3 regions of the Paenibacillus sp. JNUCC 35 genome follow, and region 1 is predicted to be linked to each of the others. Evidence: riboswitches for the same ligand, from Rfam matches in the RefSeq annotation. Region 1 holds a riboswitch; each other region holds the start of a gene.
What was found. Region 1 has a riboswitch for cobalamin ahead of nrdI (class Ib ribonucleoside-diphosphate reductase assembly flavoprotein NrdI). Riboswitches for the same ligand answer to the same signal wherever they lie in the genome.

Region 1 (4,278 bases):
ATGGCGCTCTCCCACGTGATGGAAAACGAACTCAACGAAGCGTTCGAGCTCATCAACAAAAGTCCGGTCGACGTGGTATACGTCGTCGATTCGTACGGCAGCATGAATCATAAGGATATCGACTATATGGTCAATAAATTCCAGCGTCTTCTTCCGGAGAAGAAACTGGGCCTTCATATGCATAACAATATGCAGCTCGCGTTCTCCAACACCGTAATCGGTGCCGAGAAAGGCGTCGAGTTCCTCGACACCTCCGTCTTCGGCATGGGCCGCGCGGCAGGCAACTGCACCACCGAGCTGCTCGTCAGCTACCTGAAAAACCCGCGTTACGACGTGCGTCCCGTCCTGGACCTGATCGAACGCCACATGGTCGCCATGCGCGAGAAAGTGGAGTGGGGCTACATCATTCCATACATGGTCGCCGGAACGCTCAACGAACACCCGCGCGTAGCCATGGCTGTCCGCAACACCGCAGACAAGGACAAGTACGTCGAGTTCTACGACAAGCTGACAACGCCGGAAACTATCGCCAACAATTAATCACCTTAAAAGATCCTTTCCTCCGGGAAGGGATCTTTTTGCTTTGCCGGCTCCGGGAATTTTGAAATCCTTCTCTCTCCGTTAACTTTCGTTAATTTTCTTAAAAATTTCGGTTTGGTATAGTGGTCCATGGAAAAGAACCCCATCTTATTAACCACTGGGGTGAGACCATGTCTGCCAAAACCAAACACGATGCTTTTGAAACAGCGCGCTTAATTATTTGTCACTCCGGGATAAGGAGCCAAGACCATCATGGAAGACGAAAATTTGGGCGATCCCGCTCTTTTCTTTGCTTATCCTTGCGCCAGTCACCGGTTTTGCTTTCTTATATATGCTCTTCTTCCGGGGCATTGAGCATACCAGCACCCTAATCAGTTTTACCGGCAAAGCGGATCTCTTCACTTTCTCCCTGGTCATCCTGCTGAGCTTCCTGTTCTTCGAGACTTTTATTCATCCTCTAATCCATGCACTGATCCGCTACGGACTCAAACGGCCTCCCTCTATTTACAGCAGACAAATCATTACGATAATTGCGGACTGTCTTCTGATTTATGTTTTTGCTCATCTGATTCCCGGTGTGTACATCAAGGATTTTTTATCCGCCCTTACCCTGTCTGTCGCTTTGCATGTGATCGAGTGGATACTTGCAGGACTAATGATCCTCTATAAAAAAAACGACAAAAAGAATCTAAACCTGTAAAAAAGGATCAAGCTCCGTTCGTCAGGAGCTTGATCCTTTTTCGTGCGTGCATGAACAAACTCCCGCGCAGCACATCGAAAATCAGCTTGGATGCACGTTCCTCCGCCGCCCGCAAAATTTGTCGAAATAAAAAGAATCCGAAATAAAATCTCGCCCGTTTATGGGCAGGTTATCACACCTTTTTCGCCTTATATCTCGGTTTTCCTCCCCTTGTTGGGTCCTTACGCACAGTTGACAAACCACAATATATTGAGGTAAATTCATATCTATCACCTACATATTCACTATATATAGACTATATATGGATTGGACAGGTTTCCCGCCTACTAGGCGGGAATCAAAAGGGAAGTCCGGTGAGAATCCGGCGCGGTCCCGCCACTGTCAACGGGGAGCGCCCCACCCATACCGCCACTGACGAATGCCGTCGGGAAGGCCGCGGAGGGGCGCAATGAACCTGGAGCCAGGAGACCTGCCTGTCTGAAAGACACCGCTGAACCTACGGGAGATAGGGAGGTGTCCGGACGTTTTTCACATACAGCCGCCTAGCCTGGCTGTCCCCCTCTTCCGCCTTCGGGCGGGGAGCCGGGCAGCCGGCTTGTACGCGCGGCTTCAGCCAGCCTTTTTGCAGAGCCGTCAGCGGCGCGCGAAAGGGCTGGAAGCTGACTGTGAATTTAGAGCCGCTCTTTGTCACACAAGGAGCGGCTTTCATCCGGGCGCGCCGACTACTTCCCGTGGTCGGCGCGCCCCGTATTTTTGAAAGAGTGGAAAGGAAGATGCTTCCATGCTGGTAGTTTACGATTCCCGTACGGGAAATGTTCAACGATTCATTAACAAGCTGAATGTGAAGGCCGTACGGATCGAAGAGGATTTGACGATCCAGGAGCCGTTCGTCCTTGTTACCTATACGACCGGATTCGGTCAAATTCCCGGCAAAGTGCTGGACTTTCTGAAACATCACTCTTCCCTTCTGCGCGGTGTAGCCGCAAGCGGCAACCAGAACTGGGGACAATCCTTTGCCCTGAGCGCCGACCGCATTTCATCGGCATACGGTGTTCCGGTGCTTGCCAAATTCGAACTTTCCGGCACGTCTAGCGACGTGGAACGATTCCATAAAGGGGTGCGCCATCTTGAAGCATATTGAACTGAACAACGAACTTATGATACCGGGGGAAGACGGGTTTTACCGTCTGGAGAAAGACCGCGAAGCGCTGGACGCCTTCCTTGAGGAAGTGCAGGGGCAGACCGTTCCTTTCGGCAGCATCAAAGAACGCTACGATTATCTGATCGGCGAAGATTTCTACGAGAACGTGTACGAACACTACACGCTGGAGCAGATCGAAGCCATCCACGAAACCATCCGCGAAAGCGGCTTTAAGTTCCAGTCCTACATGGCCGCTTCGAAATTTTATAAAGATTACGCCCTGCGTACCAACGATAAAAAGCAAGTCCTCGAATCGTACGAGGACCGTGCCGCCATCGTCGCCCTTCACCTGGGTGAAGGCGACATCGGCAAAGCCCAGCGGATCGCCAAGGCGATCATCGAGCAGCGCGTCCAGCCGGCAACGCCGACGTTCCTGAACGCCGGACGCAGCCGCCGGGGCGAAATGGTCTCCTGCTTCCTGCTGGAGATGGACGACTCCCTGAACTCCATTCAGTACGTCATCGGCACCTGCATGCAGCTGTCCAAAATCGGCGGCGGCGTAGCCGTGAACATGTCCAAGCTGCGCGGACGCGGCGAGCCGATCAAAGGCGTCGAAGGCGCCGCCAAGGGCATCATGCCTGTCATGAAGCTCCTGGAGGATGCCTTCTCCTATGCGGACCAGATGGGTCAGCGCCGGGGCTCCGGAGCGGTCTACTACTCCGTATTCGGCTGGGACATCATCGAATTCCTCGACTGCAAAAAGATTAACGCGGACGAGAAATCCCGCATCCAGACGCTCTCCATCGGCCTGATCGTGCCGCAGAAGTTTTACGAGCTGGCCGAGCAGAACAAGCCGCTGCACGTGTTCGCCCCGTTCTCCGTCTACAAGGAGTACGGCCGTCACCTCGACGATATGAATATCGACGACATGTACGAAGAGCTGCTCGCCAACCCGAACGTGAAGAAAAAAGTCGTCATGAGCGCCCGCGACATGCTGACCAAAATTGCGGTTATCCAGCTGGAATCCGGCTATCCTTACATCATGAACCGTTCCAACGCGAACCGCGAACATGCCCTGAAAGACATCGGCAAAGTGAAAATGTCCAACCTGTGCACGGAAATTTTCCAGCTCCAGGAGACGACGGAAATCGGCGATTACGGCCAGGGCGATATTATCCGCCGGGACATTTCCTGCAACCTCGCGTCGCTTAACATCGTGAACGTGATGGAAACGAAAAGCATCCGCGATTCCGTCCACAGCGGCATCGAAGCGCTGACTTCCGTCAGCGACAACACGACGGTCGCGAACGCGCCGGGCGTTGTGAAAGCGAACAAGGAGCTTCATTCCGTCGGACTCGGCGCGATGAACTTGCACGGCTATCTGTCGAAAAACCGGATCGCTTACGAAAGCCCGGAAGCGAAAGAGTTTGCGCGTGCCTTCTTCATGGCCATCAACTTCTACTCGCTGGAGAAGAGCATGGAAATCGCACGCGACCGCGGTGTCACTTTCGCCGATTTCGAACGCTCCGAATACGCGAAAGGCACCTATTTCGCCAAGTACGAAGAGAAGGATTACCGTCCGGAATCCGATAAAGTCAAAGCTCTCTTCGAGGGCATGAATCTTCCTTCGCCGGAAGACTGGAAAGCCCTGAAAGAACAAGTCATGAAACACGGCCTGTACCATGCTTACCGCCTGGCCATCGCGCCGACGCAGAGCATCTCGTACGTTCAAAACGCCACTTCGAGCGTTATGCCGATCGTCGATCAGATCGAAACGCGCACGTATGCGAACTCGACGACCTACTATCCGATGCCTTACCTGTCCAAGGAGAACATGTTCTTCTACAAGTCGGCTTACCGGATGGACCCGTTCAAGATCATTGATCTTATCGCGGAA
Region 2 (4,278 bases), 1.9 Mb from region 1:
TCCGGCAGATCGGTCTCGACTGCCATGAGCCTCAGGGAGCGTTCTACGCGTTCCCTTCCATCGCTTCGACGGGCCTCAGCTCGGAAGAGTTCGCTCAGCGGCTTCTGACCGAAGCGAAGGTGGCGGCCGTTCCGGGACAGGTGTTCGGCAACGGCGGCGAAGGCTTCGTCCGCTGCTCCTATGCGACTTCCGTTTCACAGCTGAACGAGGCTTTGGACCGTATTGGGTCTTTTGTGAAAAAATTGTAAAGACTTGTCCAAAAAATAGTTTTCAGAATCGGAAAAAACTGATATCTTTAGGGTAAAGGAGGGATATGTATGGCTTATTTAGAATATCGTCTGGCCGACAACTCGGGTTGGTACAGCCATGACGTTTCCGATCAACGCTGGTTATCCAAACGACCTGCCAAATTAGCCTCCCTCTTTCACCTGGAAGAAGAAATTCAGTTTATGCGGCACAGACTGGAACAGATGGTTCAGTCCGGTGAGGCTATGACTTCCGAGTCCGTAATTGAAATGAGTACGCTTCTTGATCATAAGATTAACGAATATATGAATCTAGTCCAGAAGAGCCGGTAAATGCCGGCTTTTTTGCAGCGTTTGCACAGGCTATCAGGCAACGGAGGGATTACGATGACACAGAAACGCTGGTTTTCGGCTGCTGTACTGCTTCTATTATTCACCGTCTTGGTTTCCGGGTGCGGGAAGGCCCAGCCCAAAGCGGATGTTTCCATCTTTATGATGGCCCGTGACGGTATACCGGTCGATGCCGCTTTTAAGCTTGAGAATTCGTTGAAAGCGCTTGTGGGGGACAAGCCGTCCATCTATTTGAATACGTCCCCGCTTTTTTCCAATGAGAAGATGATCGTCGAAATGGGATACGGCAATCACGGTATTCTGATCATCCCCGAAGAACAGTTTAAGATTTATGCGGCCGAAGGGGCATTTTTACCGCTGGAAGAGCATTTCAAGCAGGAGGACTATCCGGAGGGCGTACTCGAGGCGACGATTGAACCTGCCGGGAAGAAAAAGAATCCGCCCGAAGCGCCCAAGAAGGAGACGCACCTGTACGGCATTCCGCTCCAGTATTCCAAGTGGATGAAGGATAACGGCGTGGAGGGCAAAGGGCTCGTTGCTTTCATGGCGGTGAACAGCCGCAATCCCGAGCAGTCGTTCGAGGTGCTCAAAAAGATCGCCGCCAAATCCTGACGCGACGGCCTTGGCGCCGCCACGACTTTATGGCCCGTGCGAGGAACTGCAAGCGGTGCGGTGACTAAAGTCCTTGTCTTTCCGGCGCCGCTTGGCCTATAATGGGGGATGAACTTGAAGGCCCAACCTCATACGTTTACCGTCAGGTCCCGAAGCGGCGTCTCCAGCGGAGCCGAAGCCCAGGGTGAAAAGGGAAGCCGGTGCAAATCCGGCACGGTCCCGCCACTGTAATACGGAGATCGTCTTACGATGTCACTGTCCGCGCGCGGATGGGAAGGCAAGACGGTCAGCCATCCGTAAGTCAGGAGACCTGCCTGCCGGTTTGCAGCACAATATCCTTCGAGGAGAGGATCGCGCGAAACCGGAAAGGACGTCCGACTGACGGCCGTTTCACCTCGTGATTCCGAAAGTTATCCCCTCTATCTCCGGATAGAGGGGATTTTTTGTTGACATGCGCGAACATCGTGGGACAACCTCAAGTCAAACTAAATCAGCAAGGGAGTAGAGAACATGAACAACGATCGAAGAACCGCTAGGGGTTTTAAATACGCCCTGCTGCTGCTTGTTTTGACGATGGCCGTCGGCCTGGCAGCCTGCGGCAAGCAAAGCACGGATAACGGGACGGCGGGCTCGGCCTCTCCGGCGGCAAGCACGGCTCCGCAAACGAGCGCGAAGAAAACGCAGTATCCTTTGAAAGTAACCGATGCGACAGGCAAGGAATTTACGTTCGAGAAAGCGCCCGGTAAAATCGTGTCGGTTTCGCCGGCGGAGACGGAAGCTCTTTTTGCGATCGGTCTGGGCGATACAATCGTCGGCGTGTCCGATTTTGACGATTATCCGGCGGAAGCGAAAACGAAGCCGAAAATGGGCGGAATTACGCAGCCTAACCAGGAATCGGTTATCGCGTCGGGAGCCGACATTGTTTTCACAGGCGTTTCGATGAAAAAAGAATCGGTTGAAAAGCTGCGCGCCATGGGTATCAACGTGTTCAAGGTGGAGCCTAAGACGCTTGACGACGTCATGAAAAATATTCAGCTCTACGGCCAGATTACCGACCATCAGGAACAGGCGGAAAAAGTCGTCGCAAAAATGAAAGAAGACCGTCAGAAAGTTACGGATGCTGTAAAAACCGTAGCGGCGGACAAGAAGAAAAAAGTCTACATCGAATTCTCCCCGGGCTGGACAGTCGGCAAGGGCGAATTTATGGATGAGCTGATCACGCTGGCGGGCGGTGTCAATGTCGCTTCCGACATTACGGGCTGGAAGCAGATCAGCGAGGAGAAAATCATCCAGCAGAACCCGGACGTTATTTTATTCGCCAAAGACGTGGTGGATGACAAAACGAAGAAAAATCTTGAAGAACTCATTCGCGGACGCAGCGGGTGGAACGAAATCAATGCCGTTAAAAACAACCAGGTGATCGGTCTCGACCAGAATACGCTGACCCGTCCGGGACCGCGTCTGACAGAGGGACTCCTGCAAATGGCTAAAGCCATCTATCCGGACTTGGTGAAATAAATGAAACCTAAATGGGGACTTTGGGGAGGAGTAGGAGTTTTACTCCTTCTTCTTTCTATTGTGCTGAGTCTTTCGCTGGGCTCGGCCCATCTGCCGGTGAGTCAGATCGCTTCGATTCTGGGGAGCAAGCTGCCTTGGATCGGAGACCGAATCACGCCGGACTGGCCCGTATCCTCAGAGCAGATTATTATGAAGGTAAGGCTGCCGCGCGTGATGCTGGCCATCCTTGTCGGGGCCTCCCTTTCGGTAGCGGGAGCCGCTTTTCAAGGCGTCCTGCGCAATCCGCTTGCGGACCCGTATACGCTTGGGGTCAGCAGCGGAACGAGCGTCGGCGCGGCGTTCGTCATTTACTTCGGTCTGCAGACGACGTTTTTCGGTACGTGGACGATACCGGTCGTCGGGTTTGCCACAGGAGCCGTTTCGCTTTGGATCGTTCTACGACTGGCCCGGACTGACGGCAAAATCCGTATGGAGACGCTGCTGCTTTCCGGTGTCGTGATGCAGGCGTTTCTCGGCTCCGTGGTTTCTTTTCTCGTGTCGATGTCCAAGCAGGTCGTCAATGAAATCATTTTCTGGCTGATGGGCAGCCTCGCTATGAAAGGCTGGTCGTACACAACCGTTCTCCTTCCGTATTTCCTCGTTACTTTCGTTGTGCTTTACAGCTATGCGCGGACACTCAACCTGCTGGCGCTCGGGGAACGTCAAGCCGCCCATCTGGGTATCCATGTCGAGCGGACGAAATTGATCGTGCTGATCACCGCTACACTGGTGACGGCTGCCGCCGTTTCCGTATCCGGCGTCATCGGGTTTGTCGGGCTGATCGTGCCTCATCTGATCCGTCTGATCGCGGGACCGGATTACCGGCTGATCGTGCCGCTTTCCGCCGTTGGCGGAGCCATCTACGTCCTTTGGGCCGACACGCTGGCCCGGACGCTTCTAAGCCCGACAGAGATTCCGCTCGGCGTAATCACCGCGTTTCTGGGTGCGCCGTTCTTCGCTTATCTGCTGCGCAAACAGAAGAAATGGGGGAGAAGCTGATGGAACCGATCATCGAAGTGCAGGGTGCTGGAAAAAGTTTCGGCGGAACCCGCGTGCTCAAAGATATCCGTTTCGAGGTGAAGCCCGGCGAATTTTTCGGCATCATCGGGCCCAACGGGAGCGGCAAATCGACTCTGCTGAGGCTTATCTCCGGCGTAGACCCCCTTACGAAAGGCCGTATTCTTCTCCAGGGGAGGGAAGTCGCGGACTACGCCCGCAAGGAGCTGGCACGCTGGCTTGCCGTGCTTCAGCAGGATGCGCTGCCTCCGCTCGGTTTCACCGTCCGTGAGGTGGTCGAAATGGGCCGGTTCCCTTTCCAGAACTGGCTCGGGGAAGATCGGGAGGACGCCGCTGCGCTTATCGACCGGATTATGCGGCGGCTCGATCTGGAGCCGTTGGCCGACCGGACGGTCGAGAACTTGAGCGGAGGGCAGAAACAGCGCGTGGCGCTGGCGAAGGTGATGGCGCAGCAGCCCCGCCTGCTGCTGCTCGACGAGCCTACGACTTATCTGGA
Region 3 (4,278 bases), 2.4 Mb from region 1:
CATAAATGGAACTTTCGTCAGCTGTTCGCCGTCCTGAACATGTACGAGTCTCGTCCGGGGATCCATGACCGTAATTCTGCCGTAGACCTGCTCTGCCCAGCCCCATACCGTAAGAAGAATTAGAGAATCCTCGTCCTTGGCTTCTACCAGCCGGTTACCGAGTTCTTCCAGCTCGAACTCATCCCGGGTCGGACGTTTTACTTTTGCCTTTGCCATTATACCTCCTGAATGACGGTCTTACCTTCTGCCGTTTATCTTTCTATCTTACCATGTTTATGGGTTTCTTCCAACGGTTTGGAAACTCACGTTCCTATTTTCTTCTCGCGCTAATGTAAAAAAAAGCCCCCGCCCGGTTTGCACCGGACGAAGGCTCGGATTGTTGGACGGCTTATGTTTATCGGTCCGTAAGCATCTGCAGCCAACCTTGATCTGCTCGGTTAAGCTTGAGAAACGGCCATCGTTTCCCGGCACTGTTTGGCGGCCGCAACCATGTTGCGCAGGGCTGCCGCGGTTTCCTCGCTGCCTCGCGTTTTGAGCCCGCAATCGGGATTGATCCAGAAGAGCTGCGGGTCGAGTACGCGCAGCGCACGCTCGATCATGCTTACCATCTCTTCGACGGAAGGGACCCTTGGACTGTGAATGTCATAGACACCGAGCCCGATTCCCTTTTCGTACGTGTGCTGTTCGAAGCTTTCGATCAGCTCGCCGTGGCTGCGGGAAGTTTCGATGGATATGACGTCGGCATCCATATCGCGGATAGACCCGATCATGTCGTGGAATTCGCAGTAGCACATATGGGTATGAATTTGCGTCGTGGCCCGCACATTCGCCGTTGTGCTGCGGAAAGCGTTGACCGCCCAATCGAGATAAGCCCGGTGCTCATCTTTCTTAAGAGGAAGGCCTTCACGGACAGCGGGTTCGTCGATTTGGATCATTTCGATTCCCGCTTCTTCGAGTGCTTGCACTTCTTTCTCCAGCGCGAGCGAAATCTGGTAGGCGACCACGTCTCTGGACAGATCGTCCCGGACGAATGACCAGTTAAGAATCGTAACCGGTCCGGTCAGCATCCCTTTGACGGGACGTGTCGTGAGCGACTGGGCATAGACGGTTTCCTCGACGGTCATCGGCTGCGTAAAAGCCACATCGCCGTAAATGACCGGCGGTTTCACACAGCGCGAGCCGTAGGACTGCACCCAGCCGTTGCGCGTGAAGGCGAAGCCGTCCAATTTTTCGCCGAAAAATTCCACCATGTCCGTCCGTTCGAATTCCCCGTGAACGAGGACGTCCAGATCCAGCTCCTCCTGAAGCTTGATCCATTTATCGATCTCGCTCCGGATAAACGCTTTATACTGCTCGTCCGTCCATTCCGCTTTTCTCCATTTGGACCGCGCCTGTCTGACTTCCGCTGTCTGCGGGAAGCTTCCGATCGTCGTCGTCGGGAGAAATGGCAGCTGCCACTTCTCGCGCTGAAGGGCCCGTCGCTCGCCGAAGTCCGCGCCGCGTGCCGCCGGCACCTTTTGAAGCTGCAGGGCGGCCGCCTGAACGGCTTTGTTCCCGCGAGCTTCGGAAGACCGGAGGGCGGCAAGCGCTTTTTCGTTCCGCTGAAGCGCTTCGGCGGTGTCCGCCGTTTGGGATACCGCCGCCTTGGACAGCAGGACGATTTCCTCCAGCTTCTCGTCGGCGAAGGCAAGAGCGTCTCTCAGCACCGGATCGAGCTTATCTTCGTGGACGGTGGACACCGGCACATGCAGAAGGCTGCAAGATGGCTGGACGATCACCCGCTCCTCGGGAACCACGGCTAAAATGTCGTGAAGCGTACTCAGCTTCTCCTTCAGATCGGAACGCCAAATATTCCGGCCGTCCACGATACCCGCTCCTAAAATTTTGCCTTCAGGAAATCCTTCGCTCTTCAGAAGCTTCAGCGTTTTCTCACCGCCGTGTACGAAATCAAGCCCGATCCCGCTTACGGGCAGCCGTACAACCCTACTGTAATGTTCCACGGATTCGAAGTAGGTCTGGAGCATAATTTTCAGTTTCGGTGCTGCCTCTGCCAGCGCTTTGTAGATCGCTTCAATCCGTTCCATATCCTCGGCGGATAAGTTTGTCGAAAGCACCGGTTCGTCCACCTGCACCCATTCGGCGCCTTCCCGTTCCAGCTCTCGCAGCACTTGGCCGTACAGTGGAAGCAGCCGGTCGATCCAAGCATCGGTTTCCGTCTCGGCGTACCCTTTGGACAATTTCAAAAACGTAAACAGTCCGAGCAGCACGGGCTTGCCCTGGATTCCGAGCGCTTCTTTAGCTTCGCGGTAAGCTTTGAGAGGCTTGTTCTCGACCAGTTCGGGCCTCGCGCCCTGGAGTTCCGGCACAATATAATGATAGTTGGTGTTAAACCATTTCGTCATTTCGCATGCGGCCGCCCCGTCCTCACCTCTAGCCATCGCATAGTAGGTGCCCGGAGATACTTCACCGCCCTCGTATTGAAACCGTTCCGGGACGATTCCGAACATGGCGGAAGTATCCAGCACGTGGTCGTATCCCGAAAAATCGTTGACCGCGATAAGCTCAATGCCCTTCTCCCGCTGAATGCGAAGATTTCCCAAACGGACCTCGGTCAGCTTGTCCGTCAGCTCCCGTTCCCCGATTTTACCGGCCCAGAAAGACTCCAGCGCCTTCTTCCATTCACGTCCCGCTCCGATCCTCGGGTACCCCAAACTGCTGCTTATCAATGCGTTCATGATCTTGACCTCCTGATAGTGGCTTGAATTGGATGTTTGCATAAGTTCCCTGCTTCAATTGCTTGTTTGTACGCGAAAAATAAGAAAAGGACGTCATTATCCCCGAAGCATGCAAGGATAAAGACGCCCTCTGTTTGTATAATCAGCGGCTCGTACTTTAACACCTCCCTATCTCCCGTAGGTAAAGCAGTGCTGTCAGAACAGGCAGGTCTCCTGGCTCCAGAATCATCATCTTCGGCTGCCTTCCCGGTCTAAGACCAGTGGCATAATCGCCTTGACTCCTCTGTTACAGTGGCGGGACCGCGCCGGTTTTTCACCGGACTTCCCTTTTAAGCTCCAGCTCCCGAGGGGCTGGGCACCTATTCCCAACATATTCAATTGGTTAACTTAGGAATGACTATACACAACGAAGCATATTTATGCAAGCTTTATTCCAGAGGAATGCCGAAATATTTAAGCAGAGCTTCCTTGTAGGCCGCGTCGTTATCAGGCACGAACGTGCGCACGCCTTCGGGCGTAAACAGCTTAAACTCCTTGCCGGAGACCGAATTGCGCCCCTCACGGGTCCGTACGGCTACCATCGCATCTTTCGTGAAAATGGAGTCCGGGCTGTGCTCGCACCAGAAGCTGGCCATGACAAAATCTTTGGGCAGCTGCGGCTCCTCGGTAAACGAGTAAATACGCCTCCAACTGCCGCGATGCTTCTCGATCAGCACCCAGCCGAATACGGGGTCCCGCTCCATGGCGTATAACTCCCCGCCCTGCCGCTGTTCCAGCTTCTCGGCAAGACGGACCGGTCTCCGGGGCACAATGCCCCCGACACCTACGTCGCATAAGTAGCTGACTCCTTCCGCCTCCACTTCCAATACGTGATGGCGGCGTTTGGGCGGCAGCTGCGTCTCGTCTCGCCAGAACCGGGCGACATAATCGGTCACGGGGTAACCGAGCTGGCGCAGCAGCCAGCCGAACAGGGCGTTCAGCTCGAAGCAGTAGCCGCCCCGCCGCCGCTCGACGATTTTGTGGCGCAGACGCTTTATGTCCAGAGACAGCGGAACACCGTTCAGGATATCCAGATTTTCATACGGAACGGTGTGCAGATGCTGCTCCTGCAGCAAAGCCAGCGCTTCATAACTGCCGTCCAGCGGCCCTTCGTAACCGATTCGGTTGAGGTAAGCCTCCACTTCAGGTTTCAAAGCTTCTCTATCCGTCCTCACAGGACACACTCCTTTGCGGCAGGTTCACAGACGATTAGTTGTTCCGGATTCCGCTCCAGCATTGGCTGGCTGACGAGAATTTTCAATCTCAGCACCTCCGGCTTATTCTTAAAGATTTCAACAACTTGGTGAAATATTCCTCCATGTTCACCAACTTTTGATGAGTTTCCGCTCAATTGGCATCATTATTTATTGCATTATCTGCCAGAGAACTCCATAATAGGAATCTGAGTTCTTTTTTCTTTTAGAAAGAGAGTGCGGCCCGTGAAAGATATCCTTGTCCATTTATTTATCATGACATTTCCCCCTCATATTTACCAGATTTTTAT

Region 2: another riboswitch for cobalamin. It lies ahead of AC2TF6_RS23580 (ABC transporter substrate-binding protein); the one in region 1 lies ahead of nrdI (class Ib ribonucleoside-diphosphate reductase assembly flavoprotein NrdI).
Region 3: another riboswitch for cobalamin. It lies ahead of metE (5-methyltetrahydropteroyltriglutamate--homocysteine S-methyltransferase); the one in region 1 lies ahead of nrdI (class Ib ribonucleoside-diphosphate reductase assembly flavoprotein NrdI).

The regions. Positions count from the first base shown of each region.
Region 1 covers NZ_CM177771.1:876,205-880,482, reverse strand. The annotation lists gene AC2TF6_RS04025 (aldolase catalytic domain-containing protein) at 1-540, shown strand, start outside; gene AC2TF6_RS04020 (hypothetical protein) at 830-1,240, shown strand; cobalamin riboswitch at 1,536-1,731, shown strand; gene nrdI (class Ib ribonucleoside-diphosphate reductase assembly flavoprotein NrdI) at 2,022-2,381, shown strand; gene nrdE (class 1b ribonucleoside-diphosphate reductase subunit alpha) at 2,368-4,278, shown strand, end outside.
Region 2 covers NZ_CM177771.1:5,215,524-5,219,801, reverse strand. The annotation lists gene AC2TF6_RS23595 (aminotransferase class I/II-fold pyridoxal phosphate-dependent enzyme) at 1-248, shown strand, start outside; gene AC2TF6_RS23590 (aspartyl-phosphate phosphatase Spo0E family protein) at 318-578, shown strand; gene AC2TF6_RS23585 (hypothetical protein) at 633-1,208, shown strand; cobalamin riboswitch at 1,336-1,540, shown strand; gene AC2TF6_RS23580 (ABC transporter substrate-binding protein) at 1,719-2,726, shown strand; gene AC2TF6_RS23575 (FecCD family ABC transporter permease) at 2,727-3,764, shown strand; gene AC2TF6_RS23570 (ABC transporter ATP-binding protein) at 3,764-4,278, shown strand, end outside.
Region 3 covers NZ_CM177771.1:3,252,480-3,256,757, forward strand. The annotation lists gene AC2TF6_RS14765 (YolD-like family protein) at 1-216, opposite strand, end outside; gene metE (5-methyltetrahydropteroyltriglutamate--homocysteine S-methyltransferase) at 438-2,735, opposite strand; cobalamin riboswitch at 2,922-3,113, opposite strand; gene AC2TF6_RS14775 (arylamine N-acetyltransferase family protein) at 3,164-3,949, opposite strand; gene AC2TF6_RS14780 (ATP-binding protein) at 4,214-4,278, shown strand, end outside.